DNA from 4 places in the Salmonella sp. HY31 genome. Region 3 is predicted to be linked to each of the others. Evidence: predicted binding sites of a transcription regulator. Region 3 holds the regulator's gene; each other region holds the start of a gene.
The links. Region 3 encodes CRP, which controls carbon source genes, mostly activating them, when cyclic AMP is high. Its sites were predicted from a motif close to ATGTGANNNNNNTCACAT; they were not measured.
Positions count from the first base shown of each region.

Region 1: serC (3-phosphoserine/phosphohydroxythreonine transaminase) is a predicted target of CRP. The motif match lies at 4,431-4,448, and genes of this name have one in related genera.
Region 2: ACE15A_RS02750 (YjcB family protein) is a predicted target of CRP. The motif match lies at 3,308-3,325, and genes of this name have one in related genera.
Region 4: hpt (hypoxanthine phosphoribosyltransferase) is a predicted target of CRP. The motif match lies at 4,680-4,697, and genes of this name have one in related genera.

Region 1 is NZ_CP170479.1:3,042,708-3,050,365, forward strand. Features, by position in the region: gene rpsA (30S ribosomal protein S1) at 1-827, opposite strand, end outside; gene cmk ((d)CMP kinase) at 941-1,624, opposite strand; gene aroA (3-phosphoshikimate 1-carboxyvinyltransferase) at 1,866-3,149, opposite strand; gene serC (3-phosphoserine/phosphohydroxythreonine transaminase) at 3,220-4,308, opposite strand; gene ACE15A_RS14505 (DUF421 domain-containing protein) at 4,494-5,186, opposite strand; gene ycaO (30S ribosomal protein S12 methylthiotransferase accessory factor YcaO) at 5,323-7,083, shown strand; gene focA (formate transporter FocA) at 7,487-7,658, shown strand, end outside.
Region 2 is NZ_CP170479.1:581,813-589,470, forward strand. Features, by position in the region: gene ACE15A_RS02730 (glutathione S-transferase family protein) at 1-142, opposite strand, end outside; gene soxR (redox-sensitive transcriptional activator SoxR) at 435-893, opposite strand; gene soxS (superoxide response transcriptional regulator SoxS) at 980-1,303, shown strand; gene ACE15A_RS02745 (EAL domain-containing protein) at 1,291-2,892, opposite strand; gene ACE15A_RS02750 (YjcB family protein) at 3,455-3,736, shown strand; gene ACE15A_RS02755 (hypothetical protein) at 4,352-5,020, shown strand; gene ACE15A_RS02760 (helix-turn-helix transcriptional regulator) at 6,208-7,098, shown strand; gene ACE15A_RS02765 (peptidase domain-containing ABC transporter) at 7,346-7,658, opposite strand, start outside.
Region 3 is NZ_CP170479.1:376,930-384,587, reverse strand. Features, by position in the region: gene ACE15A_RS01720 (monooxygenase) at 13-324, opposite strand; gene ACE15A_RS01715 (hydrolase) at 526-1,593, shown strand; gene ACE15A_RS01710 (YheU family protein) at 1,590-1,808, shown strand; gene ACE15A_RS01705 (phosphoribulokinase) at 1,860-2,729, shown strand; gene ACE15A_RS01700 (OsmC family protein) at 2,825-3,229, opposite strand; gene crp (cAMP-activated global transcriptional regulator CRP) at 3,537-4,169, shown strand; gene ACE15A_RS01690 (YccS/YhfK family putative transporter) at 4,218-6,305, shown strand; gene ACE15A_RS01685 (aspartate aminotransferase family protein) at 6,347-7,564, opposite strand; gene pabA (aminodeoxychorismate synthase component 2) at 7,650-7,658, opposite strand, start outside.
Region 4 is NZ_CP170479.1:1,059,298-1,066,955, reverse strand. Features, by position in the region: gene ACE15A_RS04950 (polysaccharide deacetylase family protein) at 1-887, opposite strand, end outside; gene ACE15A_RS04945 (PTS sugar transporter subunit IIA) at 949-1,389, opposite strand; gene ACE15A_RS04940 (ABC transporter permease) at 1,494-2,264, opposite strand; gene ACE15A_RS04935 (ABC transporter ATP-binding protein) at 2,261-3,187, opposite strand; gene can (carbonate dehydratase) at 3,296-3,958, shown strand; gene hpt (hypoxanthine phosphoribosyltransferase) at 4,016-4,552, opposite strand; gene ACE15A_RS04920 (glucose/quinate/shikimate family membrane-bound PQQ-dependent dehydrogenase) at 4,757-7,147, shown strand; gene cueO (multicopper oxidase CueO) at 7,320-7,658, opposite strand, start outside.

The DNA of each region.
Region 1 (7,658 bases), 2.2 Mb from region 3:
TCCGGATAACGTTTAGCGATAGCAACCCACGGATCTTCGCCCAGCTGTTTCAGGCCCAGGGATACACGGGTACGTTCGCGATCGAACTTCAACACTTTAACGTTGATTTCGTCGCCAACATTCACGATTTCGCTCGGATGCTTAACGCGTTTCCAGGCCATGTCCGTGATGTGCAGCAGGCCGTCAACGCCGCCCAGATCAACGAATGCACCGTAGTCAGTGAGGTTCTTAACGATACCTTTAACTTCCATGCCTTCCTGCAGGTTTTCCAGCAGCTGATCGCGTTCTGCGCTGTTTTCAGATTCGATAACGGCACGACGAGAAACCACAACGTTGTTACGTTTCTGGTCCAGCTTGATTACTTTGAATTCAAGCTCTTTGCCTTCCAGGTGCAGAGTGTCGCGCACCGGACGAACGTCGACCAGAGAACCCGGCAGGAACGCGCGAATACCGTTCAGCTCAACAGTGAAGCCACCCTTAACTTTGCCGTTGATAACACCGGTAACAGTTTCAGCATCTTCGTAAGCTTTTTCCAGCGTGATCCATGCTTCGTGACGTTTAGCTTTCTCACGAGAGAGCAGAGTTTCACCGAAGCCGTCTTCTACTGCATCCAGAGCAACGTCAACTTCGTCACCAACCTGGATTTCCAGTTCGCCCTGGGCGTTTTTGAACTGCTCAGCCGGAATGGCGGATTCAGATTTCAGACCAGCGTCAACCAGTACGATATCTTTATCGATAGCAACAACAACACCACGAACGATGGAACCCGGGCGGGTTTCGATTTCTTTTAAGGATTCTTCAAAGAGTTGAGCAAAAGATTCAGTCATGTTTAATCTTCAGGTTTCATATTTAACGTCCACCTGGCTCCGTGCCGGATGGGGTTGTTTAACATACCCGCTGTCATTCCCTTGCAGCGGGGGTACTGCAAATTCGGTCGCATTTAAGCGAGAGCCAATTTTTGGCGCGCGTATTGTAACGCTTTTTCAATCACTTGCTCAATGCTTAATCGGGTAGAATCCAAAACTAATGCATCAGCAGCAGGAACTAACGGCGCTACAGCGCGATTACGATCGCGATCGTCGCGTTCCTTGATCTCGGCCAAAAGGCGTTCAAAGTTAACACTAAAGCCCTTCTCCTGCAACTGTAGCATGCGTCGATGCGCACGTTCTTCCGAGGAGGCGTCAAGGAAAATTTTTACCGGCGCATCCGGGAAGACCACGGTGCCCATATCGCGCCCATCGGCGATTAAACCGGGCGCTTCGCGGAACGCGCGTTGGCGACGAAGAAGCGCTTCACGCACGCGTGGAAACGCCGCCACCTGGGATGCCGCGTTCGCGACTTCCTGCGTACGGATTTCGCCGCTAACGTCCTCGCCTTCCAGGATAACCTCCAGATTGCCGTCCGTTGAGACGAAACGCACATCCAGATGGGACGCCAGCGGCACCAGCGCATCTTCAGAGGCGAGATCGACATGGTGATGCAATGCCGCCAGCGCCAGTACGCGGTATATCGCGCCGGAATCCAGCAGATGCCATTGCAATGCTTCCGCCATTGCTTTGCACAAGGTGCCTTTACCTGCACCGCTTGGGCCATCAATGGTTATTACCGGGGCAATTGCCGTCATCTTTATCTCCTTAAACAGGCGTACCGTTAACGTAAACGCCGCGCATTATACGCGCCAACGCTCGCGACCGTTAACGTTGCGTGCAAAAACCAGTTTTGTCTGTAATCAGATGCGGAATAATTGCGCAATTATAGCGGGCCGACGAGGAACCAGCCCGAAAGATTAGCAGTAGTCGTGATTGTAAAAATAGCGCGAGTGCGGACACCGGCGCGCCAGCCTGTCGGCTGGCGCAACAGAAGGATCAGGCTGGCGTACTCATCCGCGCCAGTTGTTCGAAATAATCAGGGAACGTTTTTGCGGTACATTTAGGGTCCAGGATCGTGACTGGCGTATCGGACAGCGCGACCAGTGAAAAGCACATCGCCATACGATGGTCATTGTACGTGCCGATATCCGCGTGATGGAGCTTTGCTGGCGGCGTGATACGAATATAATCGTGCCCTTCTTCGACTTCAGCCCCCACTTTACGCAGCTCGGTCGCCATCGCAAACAGGCGATCGGTTTCTTTCACCCGCCAGTTATAAATATTGCGCAGCGTCGTGGTTCCTTTCGCAAATAGCGCCGTGGTGGCAATCGTCATCGCCGCATCCGGAATATGATTCATATCCATATCTATGGCGTGCAGCTCGCCGCGCGTACAGGCAATAAAATCATCGCCCCAGGTAATGGTCGCGCCCATTTTCTCCAGCACATCGGCAAAACGAATATCGCCTTGCATACTATTACGGCCAATCCCGGTCACTTTTACCGTACCGCCTTTTATCGCCCCGGCGGCGAGGAAATAAGAAGCCGACGAGGCATCGCCCTCGACCAGATAGCGACCCGGCGACTGATACTGTTGACCGCCCTTCACGACAAATTGTTGGTAGCGATGGTTCGCTATCTCCACGCCAAAGGTTTTCATTAAATTTAACGTGATGTCGATGTAAGGTTTTGATACCAGTTCGCCTTTAATACGGATCACTGTGTCTTTAGGCGCCAGCGGCGCGGTCATCAGCAGCGCGGTAAGGAACTGGCTGGAAACGCTACCGTCAACCTCAACGTCGCCGCCGGTAAAACCGCCGCGCAGACGCAGGGGCGGATAATTTTCCTGTTCCAGGTAATCAATATTCGCCCCGCCCTGACGCAGCGCATCGACCAGATGGCCTATCGGACGCTCTTTCATGCGCGGTTCGCCGGTTAACACTGTCTCATTTTGACCCAGGCATAGCGCTGCCGCTAACGGACGCATCGCGGTTCCGGCATTACCGAGAAACAGTTCCAGATCGCCTGGCGCGCGCAATGCACCGCCATTACCGATGATGTCACAGCGGGTGCGATCGGCAGAAAGAGTATAATCAATCCCCAGCGCGCTCAGGGCATTGAGCATATGGCGGACGTCATCGCTATCCAGCAGATTCGTCAGAACGGTTTTACCGCAAGCTAAAGCCGCCAGGAGCAAAGCACGGTTTGAAACACTTTTGGAGCCAGGTAAATTAATGGCGCCATCGACCCGCGCGATAGGTTGTAACGTCAGGGATTCCATGAAACTCAACTCTCAAAAAACAGAAATAAAAACCCCACAGACTGACCGTGGGGATGAAAAAAGAAACGAATTAGCCGTGGCGACGCTCAAAATCGATCATGAAATCGGTCAGGGCTTTCACCCCTTCAATCGGCATGGCGTTATAGATAGAGGCACGCATACCGCCGACGACACGGTGCCCTTTCAACGCGTGGAGACCGGCGGCGAAAGACTCTTCCAGAAATACCTTGTCCAGCGCGTTGTCCGCTAACTGGAACGGAACATTCATCCGCGAACGATTGGCTTGCGCGACATCGTTACGGTAGAAATCGCTGTTATCAATCACACCGTACAGCAGTTCCGCTTTTTGCTGATTAATTTTGTGCATCGCCGCCACGCCGCCCTGCGCTTTCAACCATTTGAACACCAGACCGGAAAGATACCAGGCGAAAGTCGGCGGCGTATTAAACATCGAGTCGTTATCATTCAGGACGGTGTAGTCGAGGATAGACGGGCAGCTCTCATGCGCCTTGCCTAACAGATCCTCCCGGACGATAACCAGCGTCAGCCCTGCCGGACCGATATTCTTCTGCGCGCCAGCATAAATCACGCCATAGCGAGAGACGTCCAGCGGCGCAGAAAGGATGGTAGAAGAGAAATCCGCCGTGACGACCACCTCCGGGCCAAAATCAGGCGTTTCATCAATGGCGATGCCGTCAATGGTCTCATTCGGGCAATAGTGTAAATAAGCGGCATTATCGGAAAGCTGCCACTCGCGCATCGGTTTCACGGCACGTTTGCCGTCAACGGTGATTTTGGCGTCGATAATCTGCGGCGCACAGTATTTTTTGGCTTCTTTGATGGCGCTCGCCGCCCAGTAACCGGCATCGACATAATCCGCCGTGGTTTTATCGCCCAGCAGATTTAGCGGCACACCAGCAAACTGCCCGCGACCGCCGCCGTGACAAAATAAAACTTTATAGTTGGAGGGGATATTAAGGAGATCGCGAAAATCCTGCTCCGCCTCCTCAGCAACCTGGATAAATTCTTTGCCTCGATGGCTAATTTCCATTACCGACGTACCAAGATCGTGCCAGTCACGCAGTTCCTGTTGCGCCAGTTTAAGTACTTCCGCCGGTAGCATCGCCGGACCTGAACTAAAATTAAAGACCTGAGCCATTTCCCCTCACCACGCTGCATTGTTGCCTGCCTGACAGACATCAGGCAAACGTTATTCATGTGGATATCGGTTTTATCATTCAGTGACACGCGCCGCAATGGGTAAAACAATACGCGGGGGAAATGCGGCGTACGTCACACAACAGAATCTTCCGGATTAACCGTATAAATCCGATATTTTCGCTGTTAAACAACGCGTTTAGCCCGGCTTGCCTTCGTCCATTCTGGATTTGCGCAGCGCGGACATAATTGTTTTTCTCCGACGGTCATTCGTACCACTTCACTGCAACGTACACAGGCATAATCGCCAGCCTCCGGCACCACCGTAAAGCGTGGCGTACAGTGTTCAGGAAGAATGCTTAATCCCGGCTTCACGTCTTTATCTTCAAAGAAATAGACGCTAATTTGACCATTCGTCTCAAGGATGGCCAGCCTGATCTGCCCCAGTTGTTCAACGCCATTCAAACGAAGCTCCATAAAAAATTCAAACTCTGTCATATTCGAGCGTTGCAGTTTTTCCCACGCCAGTTCGCCGTCTTCAACAACGACCACTGACTTACCTTCCAGTAGATCCTCCAACTTTTCACTATGCGCCATCAGCCACATGACCAGACGATAGAGCAGCGCCAGGGTGATGAATACCACCAGAACGGGAAGCATCGGAACATCATCATAAAACGCGACGTCGCCTGCCGCAGATCCCAATGTCAAAATGATCAACACTTCAAAAAGCGACATTTGCCGCACGCCGCGTCGTCCTGTCACCTTTAAGAAGAGAAAGACCAGGACAAAGGTGTAAAAGCTACGTAGCGCCACTTCCCCCAAAAATGCTATCGGCACGTTATCCAGCGCCATTCGTTGCAAATCAAATGCCTTCATTTTTTATGCTCTTCCTGTGAATTCCTGTGTAAAAGCATAGCCAATACTTTTATTTCCGCCGATGTCCCGGCGAGATAGCGCCCGTCACATAAAACCCGTATCATTGCGCGCTTTCCGTACGACAAAAGTGATTTTCATGACGCAAACATTTATTCCCGGCAAAGACGCCGCGCTGGAAGACTCCATCGCCCGCTTCCAGCAAAAGTTACTCGACCTCGGCTTTCACATCGAAGAGGCCTCCTGGCTGAACCCGGTGCCAAACGTCTGGTCAGTGCATATTCGCGATAAAGAGTGCGCGTTATGCTTTACCAACGGAAAAGGCGCGACCAAAAAAGCGGCGCTGGCCTCGGCGCTGGGCGAATACTTCGAGCGTCTGTCAACCAACTACTTTTTTGCTGATTTCTGGCTTGGTGAAACGGTCGCCAACGGGCCGTTCGTGCATTACCCGAACGAAAAGTGGTTCCCGCTGACTGAAAATGACGACGTGCCGGAAGGCCTGCTTGATGCCCGTTTGCGCGCGTTTTACGATCCGGAAAATGAACTCACCGGAAGTCAGTTGATTGATCTTCAGTCCGGCAATGAAGCACGCGGCGTCTGCGGCCTGCCATTTACCCGTCAGTCCGATAACCAGACCGTGTATATTCCGATGAATATCATCGGCAACCTGTACGTCTCTAACGGGATGTCTGCCGGCAATACGTGTAATGAAGCCCGCGTTCAGGGACTGTCGGAGGTCTTCGAGCGCTATGTGAAGAATCGTATTATTGCGGAAAGCATCAGTCTGCCGGAGATTCCTGCAGAGGTGATGGCGCGTTATCCGGCGGTAATGGAATCAATCGCCACGCTGGAAGCCGAGGGTTTCCCGATTTTCGCCTATGACGGCTCGCTGGGCGGTCAGTATCCGGTTATCTGCGTCGTGCTGTTCAACCCGGCTAACGGTACCTGCTTTGCTTCTTTTGGCGCGCATCCTGACTTTGGCGTTGCGCTGGAACGTACAGTGACCGAGCTACTCCAGGGACGCGGTCTGAAAGATCTTGATGTCTTCACCCCGCCAACGTTCGATGATGAAGAAGTCGCGGAGCACACTAATCTGGAGACCCACTTCATCGACTCCAGCGGCCTGATCTCCTGGGATCTGTTCAAACAGGACGCCGATTACCCGTTCGCGGACTGGAGTTTCTCCGGCACTACCGAAGAAGAGTTCGCCACGCTGATGGCCATCTTCGCTGCTGAAGATAAAGAAGTTTACATTGCCGATTACGAGCATCTCGGCGTGTACGCCTGTCGTATTATCGTACCGGGAATGTCTGATATTTATCCTGCCGAAGATCTGTGGCTGGCCAACAACAATATGGGTAGCCATCTTCGTGAGATTCTGCTTTCGCTGCCCGGTAGCGCCTGGAATAAAGACGACTATCTCAATCTGATTGAACAATTGGATGAAGAAGGTTTTGACGATTTCACCCGCGTGCGTGAACTGCTGGGTCTGGCGACCGGAGCGGACAATGGTTGGCATACACTGCGTGTCGGCGAATTAAAAGCAATGCTGGCGTTAGCGGGCGGCGATTTGGAGCAGGCGCTGATCTGGACAGAATGGACGATGGAGTTCAATTCGTCGATCTTTAGTCCGACACGCGCGAACTATTACCGTTGCCTGCAAACGTTACTGTTACTGTCGCAAGAAGACTCGCGTCAGCCGCTGCAATATCTCAATGCTTTTATAAAAATGTATGGCGCAGAGGCTGTAGAAGCCGCCAGCGCCGCGCTTAGCGGTGAAGCGGCTTTTTACGGACTACCGACTGTCGACCACGATCTGCAAACGTTCCCGGCCCATCAGTCCTTGTTAAAAGCTTATGATAAATTACAGCGCGCGAAAGCAGCATACTGGTTAAAATAAGGCCATATGAGTGTCTTAGGGTAGGTTTACACTATCGGCTGCGTTATATTACGGGGCGCTTTCGGGCCCCCGTAATATTTATTTTCGATAGGCGGCAAAAATGTAATAACAAGGTTAAATATTGGTAGTTAATATTAAATTAATTAACATAGTGATGTTACTTTATTTGTTGATTACTCCATTTTAATTAACCGTGTAACAGGAGGATTAGGGAAAAGATTCAACTCACATTATAATTTTTAAAATTTATTTTTATTTGGATAATCAAAAAGTTACACCGTAATTGCATAAAAACCATGCGTCTTACGGGCCTATAAGCCAGGCGAGATATGATCTATATCAAATTCTCATCTATAATGCTTTGTTAGTATCTCGTCGCCGACTTAATAAAGAGAGAGTTAGTGTGAAAGCTGACAACCCTTTTGACCTTTTACTCCCTGCAGCAATGGCCAAAGTGGCTGAAGAAGCAGGCGTCTATAAAGCAACGAAACATCCGCTTAAGACTTTCTATCTGGCGATTACCGCCGGTGTATTCATTTCAATTGCCTTTGTTTTTTATATTACTGCGACAACCG
Region 2 (7,658 bases), 200 kb from region 3:
GATGCACTTTTTTCAATGCCGGCGGCGCCAGCATTGTCTTTTCACGTTGGTAACGCACAATCTGGTAAGGCAACGCCAGTTCTTCCAGCGCCCAGAGGATGCGCTGCGAACGAGACTGATTTAAATGGTGCACCGTTAGCATGACTGTCTCCTGTAAGGTATGCCAACTAACTATAGAAAATGATGGCAGTTGCCGTAAAAATTTCGGCTAAAAAATCAACATTTCGCTGGCGAACAGGGAGCCGTCGCTTACACTTACAGTATCAACACAAACCGGAACCTCCACCACGTGCTCGATATGAGGGGTGTTGACGTCGGGGGAAACCCTCCTGTAATCAGCGGGATAGAGTGAAAGACAAAGACCGGAAACAAACTAAAGCGCCCTTAGCGGCGCTTTAGTTTTAGGTGAATTCTGCCCGATGGCCGGATGCGTGTTAATCATCTTCAAGCAGGCGGGCGCCCGTCCCGTGTTCGCCAAGCCTGTCGCCTGGATTTCTCAGCGGACAGTCGCTACGCGATAAACAGCCGCAGCCGATACAACCGTCCAGCTCATCGCGCAACGCCACCAGCGTATGGATACGTCGGTCTAACTCTTCACGCCACTGCGAGGAGAGCTGCTTCCACTCTTTTGCACTCAACGTATGTCCTTCCGGCAAGATACCGAACGCGTCACCGATAGTTGCCAGCGGAATACCTATACGCTGGGCGATCTTGATAATCGCAACATAACGCAACACGTCACGCTTGTATCGCCGCTGGTTGCCGCTATTACGGATACTGGTAATTAGCCCTTTGCTTTCATAGAAGTGCAGGGCGGACACTGCAACACCACTACGTTTCGCGACTTCCCCCGGCGTAAGTAAGGCTTTTAAACGGGGAGATTTTTTTTCCATAAATCGCTTTACCTCAAGTTAACTTGAGGAATTATACTCGCCCGCAGACAAAACGACGAATCGAATACTGTTTAAGAGGCAGCAATATGTCGCATCAGCAGATAATTCAGACCCTTATCGAATGGATTGATGAACATATCGACCAACCGCTAAACATTGAGGTGGTGGCAAAAAAATCGGGTTACTCCAAGTGGTATTTGCAGCGGATGTTCCGTACGGTAACGCATCAAACCTTAGGCGAGTATATTCGCCAGCGCCGTCTCCTGTTAGCAGCCGTAGAACTACGGACGACTGAGCGCCCGATTTTTGATATCGCGATGGACCTGGGCTATGTATCGCAACAAACCTTCTCGCGTGTATTCCGCCGCGAGTTCGATCGCACTCCCAGCGATTACCGTCACCGCCTGTAGGACGCCTGCCCGCGTATCGTCAGAGGCGCGGGCGGTTGTTGTAGCCAGACGATGAATTCCTGCGGCGGTAACGCTTTCGCAAAGTGCCATCCCTGACAATACTGAACGCCGCGTTTTAGCAACCAGCTAACCTGTTCAGCCGTTTCAACCCCTTCAGCAATGATTTTTAGCCGCAAACTTTGTGCCATTTCAATAATATGTTCCACAATCAAATGGCTGGCGCTATTAGTGGTTAGCGTGTCGACAAAAGATTTATCAATTTTTAAAAGGTCGACATTTAATGAGTACAGGTTATGCAAGTTCGAATAGCCAGTACCAAAGTCATCAATTGCCACCTCGTATCCCGCCTGGCGAAACGCCTGAATAATCGGCGTCATTTTAGGCACATCAATAAATCCGCGCTCGGTCACTTCAACCTTTATCTGTTGCGCAAGCACTGAATGCTGACGCGTTTTTTCATGAATCATCACAATTAACCGGGAAGAGAGAAAATCGGCGGCAGAGAGATTGATAGAGACATAAAGATGCGGGTGCGCAGCCAGAAAACAACCTAAATCATTAAATACCTCTTCGACGACATAATCGGTGATCTGCTCAATCATCCCCTCTTTTTCCGCCAGTGGAATAAATTCGCCAGGGCTCATCACCGGACCGTTATATCCCGGCCAACGCAATAGCGCTTCGGCGCCTACACACAACCCGTTTCGGATATCAATGATCGGCTGATAATGAAGGCAAAGCTGATGCCTGGTCATGGCCCGTTGCAGCAATCGGCGCGGTGAGTGATATGCCTGTCGGGATCGTGACCACATGAATAAGATAATAATGCTACAGATGATCCCTAACGGTAGCGTTAATGTAAGCTGATGAAAGAGGTTCTGGTAAAAACGCTCCTTTGAGGTTGAAACAATTGCGGCAACCGGTCGTTTTGCTGATTTAACCAGAGTATAAAAACGTTCACCCTGTTGGAACACAGGTTCACTTCGTCGCACCAAAGGTAATAGCTGAGCGGCCTGCGCCAGTTCACTCAGGGAGAAAAAGGTATTGGTCACCGTATCATACATTCCCCAGGCCAACGCCGGATCGTCTGACATCACCTCGCTATAAGATAATGGATTGATAACCACAACATAGTTTCCCCGCTGCATATACGTCATTTTATAACCGTTAAAAAAAGGCGTATCACGATAGTAATAAATAGCGATGTCAGGCTTTCGCTCATAGTCAGCGCGGGGAATAAAATAAGGGTTTGTTGGCGTCATAACCGTAGAGCATAGAAAACGCTGGCCTTCAGCATAAATCAACTCATTAATGTACAAACGACCGCGGATAATATTCAGCATTCGCTGTTGATGGGCTGGTGTACAGGCTTGTCCCTGATATTGTTCAGCAGCATCGCGGGCTAAATCCGCTTGCAGGATAACCAGCTCCGTTTTATCTAATACCCACTGTGCAAATGAATGTAATTGATTTCTGGTTTCAGAGACTGCCCGGCTATGAGCAAACCATAACGCCAGCAATACAGGAAGTAACACCACAATGATCTTTTCGAGAAATTTCAACACCTTGCGTCGCGTGCTTTGACTCATTTTCAGCCTATTTCCCTGCATTATTTATGACTATTATTGGCAAAACAAGATGTGATCCAAACGGAGGTTTACGGTGCATGAATCTATCAATATTAGCAACAGACTTTTGCCGGTCAACATTTACTATTAATGGATATGCGCAATCTTTATCGCATAACAGGCAGGAAGCCAAATATTTTTGATAATATCAGAATGATGCTCAGGTAAACGGCCGGCTATAAATTTTTATCCATTTCTTTTGATAAATAACTTGATATTTTTATCAGGTCTACATTTCACGGAAAAAATAAAAGAGTAGTAATAATACATCTTTTACTTTCGGACGGTTTCTCTATGGACGCTCAGAAACCACACAAAAAAGATGGTTATAAAACGCACAAAAAATACATTGTCGATCTGGTGGACAATCAACATTATGTGATACAGTTCACAAAAATAATGAAACAGAAATAATGTTTCATTCGATGTTGATGTGACGTCCGTTGATAGCCAGAATGTCCCACGCTTCCCGGGAGCAACGCCGCGCTGTCCTGGACAAAGGTCTATTCAGAGGAAATGTTTCATGACTGCCATAACCACTGGTGTCGTTCTTCTCCGTTGGCAACTGTTGAGCGCAGTGCTCATGTTTTTAGCCAGCACGCTCAATATTCGTTTCCGTAGATCAGATTATATTGGTCTGGCGGTGATCAGTAGCGGTCTGGGCGTAGTATCCGCCTGCTGGTTTGCCACAGGTTTACTCGGTATCACCATGATGGATCTCGCCGCAATTTGGCATAACATTGAAGCCGTTATGCTCGAAACGATGAGCCATACCCCACCAGAATGGCCAATGGTGCTGACCTGAGGTGCTATCGCTTCCCGGTGAAGTCGGCCCGGGAGGGTTTTCAACGCCTCCCTTTGCTTTCGATGATGCGCTCCCTGGAGGCATCATCGAAAGCGATCTATCCTAAATCCCCACGCTTTATTTATATCAAAATCTTATGTTTCGCTTTGACTGTAACGTAATAATAATGATAAGGAACACTATAAAATATCAATAATAGCCCTATATTATATGTTATTGTGCCACCCCCCTTTTTTTTACTTTTAGTTCACAGCAGTTGTCCTATATTATAACACCATGTATTTTTATGGTGAGCCTCAAACAGTCTGTTCATTCGGCATTTTTGACAATATTACAGGAGTGATCTAAACCGTTATTTTTACCATCCCGGTTTTGAGACTCCAAATATTTTCCCTAACGAATCCAGAGAAGATCCCGGATAATAATTATAGAATCGAAAACTACTCGTTGTGCCGTACACGTACATATTTTAAAAATCAATTGACTATTGTTTTTTAATTGACAGGGCGTACTGCAATATTAAAGAGGATAAAAAATAGTAAGTACCTAATATTAACTCAATTAAAGATGGCGCTGGGCTAATAGTGTTGGCGAAATAGAGGCAAAAAACTTAAAATGAAAGTCAAAGCGAATAAAAATATCCATTCTGCTACCAGCAGTCATACTCTCAAGGTGGGTCTGACCGCGAATTCTACTGGATACACAAGATCCAATAAAATAGTTGTTGTTGGCCCCAGTGAAGCGGAAGTAACCGGTATAATAGCATTATTACAACACGATGGCTTTCAGGTATGTCAGGGAAAAGGGGTTAAGTTGGATGCTGACGATTTACTTATCGTCACTTTGAGCACCGTTCCGCTACTAGGTTGGTGGAGACATCTGGAATACCTTCATATGTTAAAACGTAAAGGGAAATATCAGATGCTGGCTATTATTCCAACTGCTTTGAAAGAAATCATGTTACGTCAGAGTATCTGCCCAATAATTGAGGGAGGAGGAACGCTGGCCCAACTACATAATGCTTTACTCGCAGCAGCAGAAACATGGAAAAAAGGAATCCTCCCAAGAATAAACCGAGGCAAAAGCACTCCAGACCGCAAGTTAACGGCAGGGCAAGCCCGTGCAATATATAAACTTCTTGAAGGGAAATATATTGATAGTAAAACTCAATATAGCCAACGTTATCTAGCCCTTGAACGTCTTGGCTTTTCTGGAACAGCGCAATTTTCATTATTTACAGCAGGAATTGGTAACGTAATTCAACATCAAAATTTTATTTTTTAAAATATATCACGGTCAGTGCGATATAAATTTACCACATAATAGCAAATATAAAGTGTTATTATTGTTATCACCCATTACAATATATCAACTATACAGAATGATATGATTTTTCCTTTATATGAATCAGATAAAACATTGGGTTAGCAATTGTATTTTTATGACTAAAATATACATACCATCACATCAGCCCATCTGGTAATAATAGTTTAATAGGCTTATCCTTGTAAGGCATTATAAACAATATAATTGTATACGCTTATGAAGATTAATATTTTGATAATATATAAAACTCTATAAATGTTCTCTATTACGTGGTAAGCATAGATACTCCATGCGCTCAGGCCAGATTCATTAAAGAACACAATATCAATTCAAAAATTAGATTTTTGTCTGACTATGCAGAACAGCGTTTTATGAGTAACACCAGACTTCGTATTATTGAGATAAATATATCCGCTCGGGCGGTAATAGAATACGATGAAAATAATAATATTTATATCAGTTTATAAATATACACTTAATTGTAGAATTAGTGTAAATCAGACTTATCCCTCATTAAGAAAAAATAGTGGTGTTTATGCTGCTTGTTACCCACTAAATTTTCCATAGGTTATCTGGTTTGCACACCCCAGCTATTTCTCATATTTCAAAGGATATCTGACGACTTAATATATTAGGCTGAACGGTAATTAATTCTCACTTATACAATTATACTCCCACTCGATACACACCTGCATGTAAATAATATAATTGTAAATTTCATGGACTTACAATGAAAGATATGTCATAGATGGAAAGTTATATTCGCTCACCTAAAAATATAGTCGATGATGCCACTAGTGGTATTGAATAGCACCTCAAAATAATATTTTTGCAGATTTTTAGATGTCTATATTTTATATTTTTATGTCTTTCTCTCTCTTTTCACGTTAAAAATAAGCGGTGTAAAATGCAATTTGTTATTTTAATGTGTAATATTTTAAAATAATCTAACCTGCAAAATCAGATTGTGTCAATATTAAATTCAGTAAATGATAAAATAATATAATTAGCACACTTATTAAAAACGTACACCATCACAATAAAAGCACTGAGATTTATAATTTATATAATTCTTCATTATTTCCTATATCATCCACAATATTTATTGTTGACACTCCGCTAAATGAATGTAAGAAGAGAATAAGATGTCTAAACAAAATGAGCATTTTGTAAAACAAGTTTCAACAGGTATTTTTGACAATAAGATGACAAACCTTGAAATATCGTTGCCTTTTTGTTTTTTCTTATACACTAAGGATAGACCTTTTTATATGTCTTTCAGTGGTGACATATTAAAAATCAATAAAGGACAGGCAATTTTTATAAAAAAGTCTGTTCCTTTCTCTGTATTGTTAAATTGGGGAAAAATGGAAAATGGACTTGTTCGCAATGATATTGTGTCGTTAAAAATACCTCAACAAGCAATAATAGAGTATAATCGACACTATATTTATAAAGATCAAAATGAACCAAGGGCTTGGGCATCCAATGATTATATCATAATCAACTTTTCACATGAGCAAACTAAGGATTACACATTAATTAATGCATTAATAGAAAGTTTCCCCGTCACAGCAACTGGTGAAATATTATATGATCATGTCGATGAAGCAAAGTACATGCTAATATTATCTTTAATCAAGCAAAAAAATGCGGCATTAGAAGATATGATTTTATCTTACTCTTCCTTAACAACTTCGGAGAAAGTAGCCAGCTTAATAATGAGCGATTATAGCAAAAATTGGAAAAGTAAAGACCTGGCAATGCAAATGAACATGAGTGTATCTACTTTTAAGAAAAAAATGTATAAGGATACCGGTTCTGTTAGTTCTTACATAACAAAAATAAAAATGATTGAAGCATTACGTCAGTTAAGACGTACTAATCGTCCAATAAATGCTATAGCTATTTCCCTTGGCTATACATCATCTTCTTACTTTACCAGCGTATTTAAAAAGCACTTCAAGATTTTTCCTTCGGAGATCAGGAAGAATGATGGTCATCCGACAGAAGGTAGTACTGAAAATTATCCTTGAACGAGTGGCTATATCTATAAACTTAATCATACGCTGATATTGTATTGAGCCTGATATATCAAATATCTTTTTGGAACGTTACATCATGCTAGCTTTTTTACCTAACGCTGGCTAATTCGGATCATTATCTCGACTTGTTATAACTGGATAATAACAATCGAATTATTCAAAACAGGCCATATCAATAGAATTGATATGGCCTGTTTTATAAAAACAATTGTTCTATAGCCAACAATGGAATATTTATTTAACCCATTAGTTTTTCAGGAGTACAATCCCGAATAACTTTCCCCCCTTTCATCACCAATACTCTATCAAAGTATTTTATAAGATAACGTCGATGAGTAATCATAATGAGTGTTTTCCCTTGAATAAACTCATCCAGGTTATCAAAAATTTGTTTTTCTGTATTCTCATCCAAATTTGATGTTGGCTCATCCCACAAGAACACACTAGCATCACTACTTAAACTACGTGCTAACAATAATTGCTGTTGCTGGCCAGACGAAAGGTTTTTCGCCATAAAGTTCACAGGAAATTTTAACCCCATAGGATGCTGT
Region 3 (7,658 bases):
GCGTTATATGATTTATCGGCAGAGGTTGCCGTGATTTATTTTCGTCAGCGCGTCGTTCACGCCAAATAATTTAAACGTCACCTCATCAACACCAAGATTTTTCAGACGTGCAGTGTGTTTTTTAATATAAGCCTGCGCCGTTTCTTCGGATTCAAACAGATAAATGCCGCCAGCTTGCTGGTTTTTCTCGCTTTCTGTCCAGATTTTCCAGATAAAGCCCGGCTCCTCATTGATGGACTCCGCCAGTCCGTTCAGTTGCTGAGTCATCTCCTCGCCAAAAGGGCCGCTAAAGTTAAAGTGGATCTGTAAAAGTGTCTTCGACATGCCTTCTCCTTGAGTCACATAACCATCGTACTGCCACACTACCACGATTAATTCGGCTGATGCAGGGGTTCACACTATTTCTGCAGGGTATTGCGCGCGCAGTGAATACCGCCCCCCCCCCTGGCGAAATGAGGCGCAATTCTTATTTCGCCGGGTGATTTATTGAACGTAAAATCACATATTGATTAATCTGTGAACCTTATGCGCGGTATAGTATTGTTTCCAATTATCAATTGTTCTGGTGCTATGGTTGAGATCACGTCTACAGAAATGACCCCGCCTGTCAATGACTCGCATGAATTTATTCCCATGCGCGGCATTCGTAATCGCCATTTACAGACTATGCTGCCGCGTTTAATCCGCCGCAAAGTGAAGTTCAACGCCTACTGGCAGCGGCTGGAATTACCGGACGGCGATTTTGTCGATCTGGCATGGAGCGAAAAGCCGCAACAGGCAAAGCATAAACCGCGGCTGGTGGTCTTTCACGGCCTGGAAGGCAGCCTGAACAGCCCCTATGCCCACGGACTGATTGAGGCGGCGCAAAAGCGCGGATGGCTGGGCGTAGTGATGCACTTTCGCGGCTGTAGCGGTGAGCCAAACCGTCTGAATCGAATTTACCACTCCGGCGAAACGGAGGATGGCGCCTGGTTTTTACGCTGGCTACAGCGGGAGTTCGGCACCGTTCCGACAGCCGCCGTGGGCTATTCGCTCGGCGGTAATATGCTGGCGTGCCTGCTGGCGAAAGAAGGCCGCAATATCCCCATCGAGGCGGCGGTGATTGTTTCTGCGCCCTTTGTTCTCGAAGCCTGTAGCTACCACATGGATAAAGGGTTTTCCCGCGTCTATCAGCGTTATTTGCTCAATCTGTTAAAAGCGAATGCGTCACGCAAGCTGGCGGCGTATCCCGGGTCGCTGCCGGTGAATCTGGGGCAACTCAAATCAATGCGCCGTATCCGCGAGTTTGACGACCTGATCACCGCGAAAATTCATGGCTTTGCCGACGCCATCGACTACTATCGTCAGTGTAGCGCCATGCCGTTGCTTAACCAGATTGCTAAACCGACGCTGATTATTCATGCCAAAGACGATCCGTTTATGGATCATCATGTGATCCCTAAAGCGGAAGATCTGCCCCCACACGTGGAGTATCAGTTAACTGAGCATGGCGGACACGTAGGATTTATCGGCGGTACGCCGCTGCGCCCTGAAATGTGGCTGGAACGCCGAATTCCTGACTGGCTGACAACGTATCTGGAGGCGTCATCATGATCATTCCCTGGCAGGGGCTCTCCCCCGACACGCTGGACAACCTGCTCGAAAGCTTTGTGTTGCGCGAAGGCACCGATTATGGTGAACATGAACGTTCGCTTGAACAAAAAGTCGCGGACGTAAAACGTCAACTGCAATCCGGCGAGGCCGTTCTGGTATGGTCTGAATTACATGAAACGGTCAATATTATGCCGAAAAAACAGTTTCGCGAATAAAACGCCTTTGACGGCAATACATTATTATTAAAGCTTAATCATGGAGTTGCCATGTCAGCCAAACATCCGGTGATAGCAGTAACAGGGTCAAGTGGCGCGGGGACCACCACCACCAGCCTCGCGTTTCGTAAAATTTTCGCGCAGTTAAATCTGCACGCCGCCGAGGTGGAAGGCGACAGTTTTCATCGTTATACCCGCCCGGAAATGGACATGGCGATCCGCAAAGCGCGCGACGCCGGGCGGCATATCAGCTATTTCGGGCCTGAAGCCAATGACTTCAGCCTGCTGGAACACACTTTCATTGAGTACGGGCAGACGGGTAAAGGCCAGTCACGTAAATATCTGCATACCTATGATGAAGCCGTACCGTGGAATCAGGTTCCCGGCACGTTTACACCCTGGCAGCCGCTTCCCGAGCCGACCGATGTGCTGTTTTATGAAGGACTGCACGGCGGCGTCGTCACGCCGCAACATGATGTCGCGCGTCATGTTGATCTGTTGGTTGGCGTGGTGCCTATCGTCAACCTCGAATGGATTCAGAAACTGATTCGTGACACCGGCGAACGTGGACACTCCCGTGAAGCAGTGATGGATTCCGTGGTGCGCTCCATGGACGACTACATCAATTACATTACGCCGCAGTTCTCCCGTACCCATATTAACTTCCAGCGCGTGCCGACCGTCGACACCTCCAATCCGTTCGCCGCAAAGGGCATTCCGTCGCTGGATGAGAGTTTTGTGGTGATCCATTTCCGCAACCTGGAAGGGATCGATTTTCCCTGGCTACTGGCGATGCTCCAGGGCTCGTTCATTTCTCACATTAATACATTAGTGGTGCCGGGCGGCAAAATGGGACTGGCGATGGAGCTGATTATGTTGCCGTTGGTACAGCGATTAATGGAAGGCAAAAAAATCGAATAACCGCGTTGAAACGCCCGATGGCGCTACGCTTATCGGGCCTACGGGATAAAAACTGGTAGGTCCGATAAGGCGAAGCCGCCATCAGATAATGATAATCACGCCGCAATCACTTCATACGAATGGGTAATATGGACCGCTTTTTCCAGCATTAGCGCCACCGAGCAATATTTTTCCGCAGAGAGATCAACAGCGCGCGCGACGGCAGCCTCTTTCAGATCGCTGCCGGTAACCATAAAATGCAAATTAATGTGCGTAAACAGGCGCGGCGCGTCTTCCCGGCGCTCGGATGTCAGCTTCACTTCGCAGTTGGTGACATTCTGACGCCCCTTTTGTAGGATCGATACCACATCAATAGCGCTACATCCGCCAGCCGCCATTAATACCATCTCCATCGGACTCGGCGCTTTGTCACCGGAGTTGCCATCCATTAAAATCTGGTGGCCGGAGGAAGACTCTCCGAGGAACGTGAGTCCTTCAACCCACTTTACACGCGCTTGCATATTTCGTAACTCCAATGTTTCAATTTTCCTGAAAGATTACGCGCATACAACAAAACTCGCAATGGAAGGCGACTTGGGTCATGCTGAAGCGAGACACCAGGAGACACACGGCGAAAGCTATGCTAAAACAGACAAGATGCTACAGTAATACATTGACGTACTGCATGTATGCAGAGGACATCACATTACAGGCTACAGTCTATTTTCGTAGCCCTCTTCCCAGGTAGCGGGAAGCATATTTTTGCAACCCCAGAGACAGTGCCGTTTTCTGGCTCTGGAGACAGCTTATAACAGAGGATAACCGCGCATGGTGCTTGGCAAACCGCAAACAGACCCGACTCTTGAATGGTTCTTGTCTCATTGCCACATTCATAAGTACCCGTCAAAGAGCACGCTGATTCACCAGGGTGAAAAAGCAGAAACGCTGTACTACATCGTTAAAGGCTCCGTGGCAGTGCTGATCAAAGATGAGGAAGGGAAAGAAATGATTCTTTCTTATCTGAATCAGGGTGATTTTATTGGTGAATTGGGCCTGTTTGAAGAAGGCCAGGAACGCAGCGCCTGGGTACGTGCGAAAACCGCATGTGAGGTCGCTGAAATTTCCTACAAAAAATTTCGCCAATTAATCCAGGTAAACCCGGATATTCTGATGCGCCTCTCTTCCCAGATGGCTCGTCGCTTACAAGTCACGTCTGAAAAAGTAGGTAACCTCGCCTTCCTCGACGTCACCGGGCGTATCGCTCAGACGCTGCTGAATCTGGCGAAACAGCCCGATGCCATGACGCACCCGGATGGGATGCAGATCAAAATCACCCGTCAGGAAATTGGCCAGATCGTCGGCTGCTCCCGCGAAACCGTTGGTCGTATTTTGAAGATGCTGGAAGATCAAAACCTGATCTCCGCGCATGGCAAGACCATCGTCGTCTACGGCACCCGTTAATCCCGTCAGAATGGCGCGTTTTATCATGCGCCATTTTTGTTTGCATCGATGTGGCGAAGACTGATTTATCACCCAGAGATTAATTACGCACTACGGCAAACGCTGGTGCTGTGCCTGCCTGTGGCTGTCGGTTTATTGATAGGCCAGCTACACCTGGGATTACTTTTCTCTCTCGTTCCCGCCTGCTGCAACATTGCAGGTCTGGATACACCGCACAAACGCTTTTTTAAACGCCTGATCATCGGCGCGTCGCTGTTCGCCGGATGCAGTCTGGCAACGCAACTCCTGCTGGCGGAATCCGTCCCCCTGCCGTTGATCCTGACCGGGCTCACGCTGGTGCTTGGCGTGACGGCGGAAATTAGCCCACTTCATGCGCGGCTACTGCCAGCGTCGCTGATTGCCGCCATATTTACCCTGAGCCTTGCGGGATACATGCCCGTCTGGGAGCCGCTGCTTATTTATGCGCTGGGCACCCTATGGTACGGCGTGTTTAACTGGTTTTGGTTCTGGCTATGGCGCGAACAGCCGCTGCGCGAGTCATTGAGTTTGTTATATCGTGAACTGGCCGATTACTGCGAAGCGAAATACAGCCTGCTCACCCAACATATCGATCCGGAAAAAGCGCTGCCTCCCCTGCTGATACGCCAGCAAAAAGCGGTCGATCTCATTACCCAGTGTTACCAACAGATGCATATGCTTTCGGCGCACAACAATAATGATTACAAGCGCCTACTGCGGGCTTTTCAGGAAGCGATGGATTTGCAGGAACACATCTCCGTCAGCCTGCATCAGCCGGAAGAGGTACAGAAACTGGTAGAACGCAGCCATGCGGAAGAGGTAATTCGCTGGAATGCGCAAACGGTCGCCGCTCGCCTGCGCGTGCTGGCGGATGACATCCTTTATCATCGTCTGCCGACGCGCTTCTCTATGGAAAAACAGATTGGCGCGCTGGAGAAGATTGCCAATCAACATCCTGAAAACCCGGTAGGCCAGTTCTGCTATTGGCACTTCAGCCGAATCGCCCGCGTGCTGCGTACTCAGCGACCGCTTTACGCCCGCGACCTGATGGCCGATAAACAGCGTCGCCTGCCACTACTCCCGGCGCTGAAAAATTATGTGTCGCTTAAATCGCCGGCGCTACGCAACGCCGGACGCATTAGCGTAATGATGAGTATCGCCAGTCTGATGGGCAGCGCGTTGCACCTGCCCAAACCGTACTGGATCCTCATGACGGTGCTGTTTGTCACCCAAAACGGCTATGGCGCGACGCGCGTACGTATTCTGCACCGTTCGGTCGGAACGCTGGTCGGCCTGGTGATTGCCGGCGTCACGCTGCACTTACATATTCCCGAAAGCATTACGCTGGCGGTCATGCTGGTACTAACGCTGGCAAGTTATCTGATTATTCGTAAAAACTACGGCTGGGCGACGGTCGGCTTTACGGTGACGGCGGTATACACCATCCAGTTACTGACGTTAAACGGAGAGCAGTTTATTGTGCCGAGGCTGATCGATACGCTTATTGGCTGTTTAATTGCCTTTGGCGGCATGGTTTGGCTGTGGCCGCAATGGCAAAGCGGGCTATTACGTAAAAACGCCCATGATGCGCTGGAAGCCGATCAAGAAGCTATCCGACTGATCCTCAGTAACGATCCGCAGGCCACCCCGCTCGCTTATCAAAGAATGCGGGTCAACCAGGCGCATAACACGCTATTCAACTCGTTAAATCAGGCAATGCAGGAACCCGGATTCAATACCCACTATCTGTCGGATATGAAACTGTGGGTCACGCACAGCCAGTTTATTGTCGAGCATATCAACGCCATGACGACGCTGGCGCGGGAACACACCATGCTGACGCCGGATCTGGCGCAGCGCTATCTGGAATCTTGCGAGATTGCGATTCAGCGCTGCCAGCAGCGCCTGGAGTACGACAGGCCAGGCGGTTCCGGCGACGTCAACATTCTGGAGTCGCCGGACATGCCGTCACATGGCTTATTGAGCACTCTGGAACAACATTTACAGCGCATCATCGGCCATCTGAACACCATGCACACCATTTCGTCGATGGCCTGGCGTCAGCGTCCGCATCACGGTATCTGGCTGAGTAAGCGGCTACGGGATACAAAAGGTTAGATCGACTGCCGGATGCGCTACGCTTATCCGGCAATCCGCCATCAGGCAACCACTTTCCCTATCGCCTGCGCAAAGCGCTGCATTCCTTCATTGATATCCGCCTCTTCCACCACCAGCGACGGGGCAAAACGCATCACGTCTGGTCCGGCATTGAGCACCATCACCCCGGCCTCTGCGCCTGCGTACAGAAAATCGCGCGCCCGACCTTTATACTTCGGCTTCAGTTCCGCGCCAATCAGCAGCCCCATGCCGCGAATATCGCTGAAAATGTCAAATTGTTCGTCAATCGCCTGCAAATGTTGCACAAACTGTTGCCGCTTAGTGTGAATGCCTTCTAGTACCTCTGGCGTATTAATGATATCGAATGCCGCGCCAGCCACCGCACAGGCCAGCGGATTGCCGCCATAGGTTGAACCGTGCGAACCGACATGGAAGGCCGAGGCAATCTCCTGCGTGGTCAGCATGGCGCTCACCGGAAAACCGCCGCCTAACGCTTTGGCGCTGGTGAGGATATCCGGCGTGACGCCGTAGTGCATATAGGCAAACAGGTCTCCGGTGCGCCCCATCCCGCACTGCACTTCATCAAACACCAGCAACGCCTGATGCTTGTCACACAGGTCGCGTAACCCTTTGAGGAATTCCGGTGTAGCCGCCTGCACGCCGCCTTCACCCTGAATCGGCTCGACCACCACCGCGCAGGTGTGGTCATCCATTACCGCTTTCACCGCATGGAGATCGTTGAAGGGAACGTGAATAATATCGGCGGGTTTCGGCCCAAAGCCGTCGGAATATTTCGGCTGCCCGCCTACAGAGACGGTAAACAAGGAACGGCCATGAAAGGCGTTATGGAAGGCAATGATTTTCGTTTTGAACGGGCTATGGCGCACGCAGGCATAATGACGCGCCAGTTTAAAAGCGGTTTCGTTCGCTTCGGTGCCGGAATTCATAAACAGCACGCGCTCGGCAAACGTGGCGTCGATCAATTTACGTCCCAGACGCAACGCCGGTTCGTTGGTAAAAACGTTGCTGGTATGCCATAAGGTTTCACCCTGGGATTTCAGCGCCTCGACCAGCGCCGGATGGCAATGGCCCAGCGCAGTCACTGCGATCCCGCCGGCGAAATCGATATACTCTTTGCCCTGCTGATCCCATACGCGACTGCCTTTACCTTTAACCGGAATAAAGTCCGCCGGTGCATAAATGGGCAGAATCACTTCATCAAAAGTTGCGCGCGTAATAGCCGTTTGTTCAGTTGCCATATCATTACCACCCGGTTAAGCAGAAATGCCAGTGAAATTATAATCACAAAATATGAATAAAAAATCACTTAATAGCAACCACAAATCAACGCCG
Region 4 (7,658 bases), 680 kb from region 3:
AAAACATCGCTTATCTCGCGCAATTCGGACACGCTCATAAATTGCAACGACTTAGGATTCCATTTTTGCGGATGGCGCTTAATACGCGATGAGATAATAAACGCTGTCGCTTTCATACCGTACTGCTTTAACACCGGATACGCATAGCGACTCACCGATTTAAGGCCATCGTCAAAGGTGATAGCCACCGCGCGTGCCGGGAAATTAGCGCGGTTATGGATGTAATCCTCCAGTTGGTACATCGTCAACGTGGCATAGCCGCGATCGCGAAGCCAGGTCATTTGGTTGCTGAATGCGCGAACCGAAGTCGTGGTGGACGTATGGCGAAAACGGGTATTCTCTTCATCGCGTAAGATGTGATGATAGGTCAAAATAGGAATGCCGTTGTCTTCCTGGGCATCCAGGGCGCTGACATAAGCCAGCCTGTCGCCAATACGGATCTGATACCAGGTTTGATGTAGCCGGCCTTTCAGCTTGCTAATAATGGGGTAACGCAAATTATCCACCAGTACGCCAAACGGGGCGCTACTGATGTCCGGCGCGTTATACACCGGCGTGTCTTTCCAGGTCACCAGATTCTGATTGCTGAGAGGCTTGTTAAGATCGCCCAGGCCATCTTCCACCTTTTGTTTCCCCTGCACGGACTCCAGATGGCCTTTATCGATAAACCCCACGCCAAAGCCGAATTTAAAGGCATAATAGTCAGCCGCTATGGGCGTTACGGAAAGAATTTGTCCGGCACGGATATTTCCCACGGTCACCATTTTATCGCCAATCTGCGACCAGATGGCGGCGTCTTTCGTCGTTTGCATATAACGAGCGGGCAAGGCAGCCAACACATTGCCGGAGAAAAAGAACAGCAAGATAAGAACAACGCGCATAACCATATATCATAACCGAGGCGAAAAAACGCCGTTATTGTAGCAAAAGCGTCGTCAATGGTATTGATCAAAACTCATACAAATCATGCAGCAATACAAAAGGCGGATTTTTCTGCTGCTGATGCCAGAGACTGGTTACATCCGGCGCGCCAAGCGCGACAATCTGGTCGCGAAATGCTGAACTGCTCATCGACTCTCGCAAAGGAAGCATTTCCTCTATCAATGAATAGCTGACACCTGAAATAACTTCACATTGAGAATGTTTATGGCTCATCAGCGACGCTACACGATAAGGCGCCGCGCCGGAAATGTCGGTTAAAAATATCACGCCTTCACCAGAGTCGGTGGCATGGAGGGCATCACACATCATGCGGCTCAGCATGTTTGAGCTCAGGCCGCGCCAAAAATTGACCGCCCGGCATTGCGCCAGCGGACCATTTTTTCTCTCCAGGCGATCAAGCATATCCTGTGCGCGATCGTCATGGCAGGTAATCACCCAACCTAACATAGCCTACCTCCTTAGCAGACAAGTAGTTTATCAGGGTTACCAATCAGGAATGATGACAGCCGTCAAAAGTCTCCTCTTCCCGCCAGGAGAAGAGGAGAATCGTATCAGCTACGCAAACCGCGTCCGCGCTGGATCAGCGACCAGCACAGCAGGTAGAAAGCGGCTATAAAGATCACCAGTACGCCAAATGTCGTCACCAGCGGCACATCATGGATACCGAGGAAACCATAACGGAAGCCGCTTATCATGTAGACGATCGGGTTCAGGTGCGACAACCCTTGCCAGAACGGTGGCAGCAGCGTCAGCGAGTAAAATACCCCGCCGAGGTAGGTCAGCGGCGTCAGCACAAAGGTCGGGATCAGGCTGATATCGTCAAAGGTTTTCGCAAACACGGCGTTCAGCAGTCCGGCCAGCGAGAACAGAATCGCGGTCAGAATCAGCGTTAGCGCGACAAATACCCAGGAATGCACCTGGAAAGGCACGAAAAAGAGCGAAATCGCCGTCACCAGAATCCCCACGCACAGCCCACGCGCCACGCCGCCGCCGACAAATCCGGCGATGATCACGTGCGTTGGTACCGGCGCAACCAGCAGTTCCTCAATATTGCGCTGAAACTTGGCGCTAAAAAATGATGACGCTACATTGGCGTAGGAGTTGGTAATGACCGCCATCATAATCAGGCCCGGCACAATAAATTGCATATAGCTAAAACCATGCATTTCGCCGATGCGCGAACCGATCAGGTTGCCGAAAATAATAAAATAGAGTGTCATGGTGATGACAGGCGGCACCAGCGTTTGCACCCAGATCCGCATAAAGCGATGGATCTCTTTCGCCCAGATGCTTTTAAGGGCAACCCAGTAAAGCTGCATCATGCGCGATCTCCTTGTTTTTCATGCACCAGCGACACAAACAGTTCTTCCAGACGGTTGGCTTTATTACGCATACTTAATACCTGAACCCCCTGCTCGCTCAGTTGGCTAAAGACGCTGTTAACCCCCTGCTCGCGTAACACTTCAACCTCCAGAGTCGAGGTATCTACCAGACGATATTGATAACCCGCAAGCTTAGGTAGCGGGCTTTTTGGCGCTAAATCCAGAATAAACGTCTCCGATTTCAGCTTTGAAAGCAGATTTTTCATGGAGGTATTTTCCACCAGCTCGCCGTGCTGAATAATACCGATATTGCGGCACAACATTTCCGCCTCTTCCAGATAGTGGGTAGTAAGAATAATCGTGGTGCCTTTGGCGTTTAAATCTTTCAGAAACCCCCACATCGAGCGGCGCAATTCGATATCGACGCCCGCCGTCGGCTCGTCGAGAATCAATAGTTTAGGCTCATGCATCAGTGCGCGGGCAATCATCAGGCGGCGTTTCATCCCACCGGAAAGCATCCGCGCGCGTTCATTACGTTTTTCCCACAGATCGAGCTGTTTTAAATACTTTTCGCTACGTAAAACCGCCTCTTTATGTTCCACGCCGTAATAACCGGCTTGATTCACTACGATCTGTTGCACCGTTTCAAACGGGTTAAAGTTAAACTCCTGTGGCACCAGCCCAAGCTGTCGCTTGGCGTTAACCACGTCTTTTTCCAGGTCGTAACCAAAAACGTTAACGCGCCCGGACGTTTTATTAACCAATGAGCTGATAATACCGATGGTGGTCGATTTCCCTGCTCCATTTGGTCCCAGAAGCGCGTAAAAATCCCCCGCTTCGACCTGCAAATCTATGCCGCGCAGCGCCTGAACGCCGCCGGGATAGGTTTTTTTAAGTTGTTGAAGTTCCAGCGCAATGGTCATAAATTCTCACTTACTTTACGTTCTTACACTTTATATATGGTTTAAATAATTACGGAGTTGCCCTATATTAGCCCAACGCACTTATTTGGTTACAGGTCGTTAACTTCCATGAAAGACATAGATACACTCATCAGCAACAATGCACTATGGTCAAAAATGCTGGTGGAAGAGGACCCCGGATTTTTTGAGAAACTGGCGCAAGCGCAAAAACCGCGCTTTCTATGGATTGGATGTTCCGACAGCCGCGTTCCTGCTGAACGTTTAACCGGGCTTGAACCGGGCGAATTGTTTGTTCACCGTAATGTGGCTAACCTGGTTATTCACACCGATCTGAACTGTCTCTCCGTGGTTCAGTATGCGGTAGATGTTCTGGAAGTTGAGCATATTATCATTTGCGGCCACTCCGGTTGCGGCGGTATCAAGGCTGCGGTAGAAAATCCTGAGCTGGGCTTGATTAATAACTGGCTGCTGCATATCCGCGACATCTGGCTTAAACATAGCTCGCTGTTGGGAAAAATGCCCGAAGAGCGACGTCTGGACGCGCTCTACGAATTGAACGTCATGGAACAGGTCTATAACCTGGGGCATTCCACTATTATGCAGTCAGCGTGGAAACGCGGGCAGAATGTGACCATTCACGGCTGGGCGTACAGTATCAATGACGGCCTGCTGCGCGATCTTGACGTCACCGCCACCAACAGAGAAACGCTGGAGAACGGCTATCATAAGGGTATTTCGGCCCTAAGCCTGAAATACATTACCCACCAATAAGCCATTAGCTATAGGCCGGATAAGTCGCTTTAGCGACGCCATCCGGCATTTCTGCTCTTACTCGTCCAGCAGCACCACTTTACCGACATACGGTAGATGGCGATAACGCTGGGCGTAATCAATACCGTACCCCACGACGAACTCATCGGGGATAGAGAAGCCGATAAATTCCACCGGGACATCGACTTCACGGCGAGACGGTTTATCCAGCAGCGTACAAATCGCCAGCGATTTCGGCTCGCGCAGGCCCAGGATTTCACGGACTTTCGACAGCGTATTACCGGAATCAATAATGTCCTCGACAATCAGCACATCTTTACCGCGAATATCCTCATCCAGATCTTTGAGGATTTTCACGTCGCGGGTGGTGGACATGCCGCTACCATAACTGGAGGCGGTCATAAAATCGACTTCATGAGGAACCTGAACTTCACGGCACAGGTCCGCCATAAACATAAATGAGCCACGCAACAGACCAACCAGCACCATTTCACTGCCGCTGTCTTTATAACGTTCGGTAATCTGACGACCCAGTTCGGCAATACGTGCTTTGATCTCCGCTTCGGGGATCATGACTTCAACAGTATGTTTCATATTTATAACCATATGATTTAAAAACAAATCACTCAATGCCGGTTGATAATAACGCCGCATTGACGCGCAAGGCACGCAGTATACCAGCAAACGTATTCATTCGCGGCATTTGATAAGAAAGCTCATTTTGTGAGGACGATCACACATGTTAATTCCTATACTTAATTGCTACTAAAAAATTAACAATTGGGATGGTGTCTTTTTATGGCAGAAAATAACGCACGATCGCCACGATTACTCGTGACGCTGACGGCCCTCTTTGCAGCGCTTTGTGGGCTGTATCTTCTTATCGGAGGTGTCTGGCTGGTTACTATTGGCGGTTCCTGGTACTACCCCATCGCGGGCCTCGTGATGCTGGTCGTAGCCGGGTTGCTATGGCGCAGTAAACGCGTCGCGCTGTGGCTGTATGCCGCCCTGCTGCTGGCGACAATGATTTGGGGCGTGTGGGAAGTCGGGTTCGACTTCTGGGCGCTCACGCCGCGTAGCGATATCCTGGTGTTTTTCGGCATCTGGCTAATATTGCCGTTTGTCTGGCATCGGTTGGTGGTTCCTTCCAGCGGCGCAGTGGCAGCGCTGGTCGTGGCGCTGCTGATTAGCGGCGGCATTCTGACCTGGGCTGGCTTCAACGACCCGCAGGAGATCAACGGTACGCTTCGCGCCGACGCCACACCCGCTGCAACAAGCTCGCCGATCGCCGACGAAGACTGGCCGGCCTATGGACGTAATCAGGAAGGCCAACGCTATTCGCCGCTGAAACAGATCACTGCGGATAACGTTCACCACCTGAAAGAAGCGTGGGTCTTCCGCACCGGCGATCTGAAACAACCAAACGATCCGGGCGAAATCACCAACGAAGTGACCCCGATTAAAGTCGGCGATACGCTCTACCTGTGTACAGCTCACCAGCGACTGTTCGCGCTGGATGCCTCCAGCGGTAAAGAGAAGTGGCACTTTGATCCCCAGTTGAAGACCAATGAGTCCTTCCAGCATGTCACCTGCCGCGGCGTCTCTTATCATGAGGCCAAAGCGGATACCGCCTCGCCGGAGGTCATCGCCGACTGTCCGCGCCGCATTATCCTCCCGGTCAATGACGGTCGCCTTTTCGCGGTGAATGCCGAAACCGGCAAGCTGTGTGAAACCTTCGCCAACAAAGGCGTCCTGAATCTGCAAACCAATATGCCGGACACCACGCCGGGACTGTATGAACCGACGTCGCCGCCGATTATCACCGATAAAACGATTGTCATTGCCGGTTCGGTCACGGATAACTTCTCTACCCGAGAAACGTCCGGCGTTATCCGTGGTTTTGATGTGAATACCGGTAAACTACTGTGGGCCTTCGATCCGGGGGCGAAAGATCCGAACGCGATTCCAGCCGATGAGCACTCTTTTACCTTTAACTCGCCGAACTCGTGGGCGCCTGCCGCCTATGATGCGAAACTGGATCTGGTCTATCTGCCAATGGGCGTGACCACGCCGGATATCTGGGGCGGTAACCGCACGCCGGAGCAGGAACGTTATGCCAGCTCCATCCTGGCGCTGAATGCCACCACCGGGAAACTGGCCTGGAGTTATCAGACCGTCCATCACGATCTGTGGGATATGGACCTGCCGGCACAGCCGACGCTGGCGGATATTACCGTTGATGGTACAACCGTTCCGGTTATCTATGCGCCAGCGAAAACCGGTAATATCTTTGTACTGGACAGACGTAATGGCAAACTGGTCGTGCCCGCCCCGGAAAAACCGGTCCCGCAGGGCGCGGCAAAAGGCGATTACGTCGCCAAAACTCAGCCGTTCTCTGATTTAACCTTCCGCCCGAAAAAAGATCTCTCCGGCGCGGATATGTGGGGCGCGACCATGTTCGACCAACTGGTGTGCCGCGTTATGTTCCACCAGTTGCGCTATGAAGGTATCTTCACCCCGCCGTCCGAGCAGGGGACATTGGTATTCCCTGGCAACCTGGGGATGTTTGAATGGGGCGGTATTTCCGTCGATCCAGACCGTCAGGTCGCTATCGCTAACCCGATGGCGCTGCCGTTTGTATCGAAGCTGATCCCACGCGGCCCTGGCAATCCAATGGAACCGCCGAAAGACGCGAAAGGTACCGGTACAGAAGCAGGTATTCAGCCACAGTACGGCGTACCGTTCGGCGTCACGCTGAATCCGTTCCTTTCGCCGTTTGGCCTGCCGTGTAAACAGCCGGCCTGGGGCTATATTTCCGCGTTGGATCTGAAAACCAATGAAATCGTGTGGAAGAAACGTATAGGGACGCCGCGCGACAGTATGCCGTTCCCGATGCCGGTTCCGGTGCCGTTCAACATGGGGATGCCAATGCTGGGCGGGCCAATCTCAACCGCCGGTAACGTGCTGTTTATCGCCGCGACCGCCGACAACTACCTGCGCGCTTATAACATGAGCAACGGGGAAAAGTTGTGGCAGGGGCGTTTACCCGCCGGGGGCCAGGCAACGCCGATGACCTACGAGGTAAACGGTAAGCAGTACGTGGTAGTTTCTGCCGGAGGCCACGGTTCGTTTGGCACAAAGATGGGCGACTATATCGTCGCATATGCTTTGCCTGACGACGCGAAATAACCATTAATGCCCGGCGCGTGCCGGGCGTTTTGTCAGGTGGCAGCTTCGCTTGCCCGGCCTACGTTAACGTGTATTTGTAGGCCGGATAAGCGCCATCCGGTAAATCAGGTCTGCGCTATCGGACATGCCGGGTGGCGGCTTCGCCTTACCCGGCCTACATCGGATACATCAGTTATACCGTAAATCCTAACATCATCCCCGTATCTTCATGTTCTAACAGATGACAGTGCGCCATATAGGCATGTTCCTTCGGCGCGTCGTGATCGAACTTGACCAGCACTTCGCTGATACCGCCCTCAACGCGTACCGTATCCTTCCAGCCCGTTCTGTGCGCCGCTGGTGCTTTACCATTCTCTGACAAAATACGGAACTGTGTGCCGTGAATATGGAAAGGATGCAGCATCATGTCGCCCACGCCGGAAATCACCCAACGTTCATGGCGGCCTTTCTGCGCCGCAAACATCGGTTTGTTCATATCGAATACCTGGCCGTTGATAAAGTTAGCGTTATG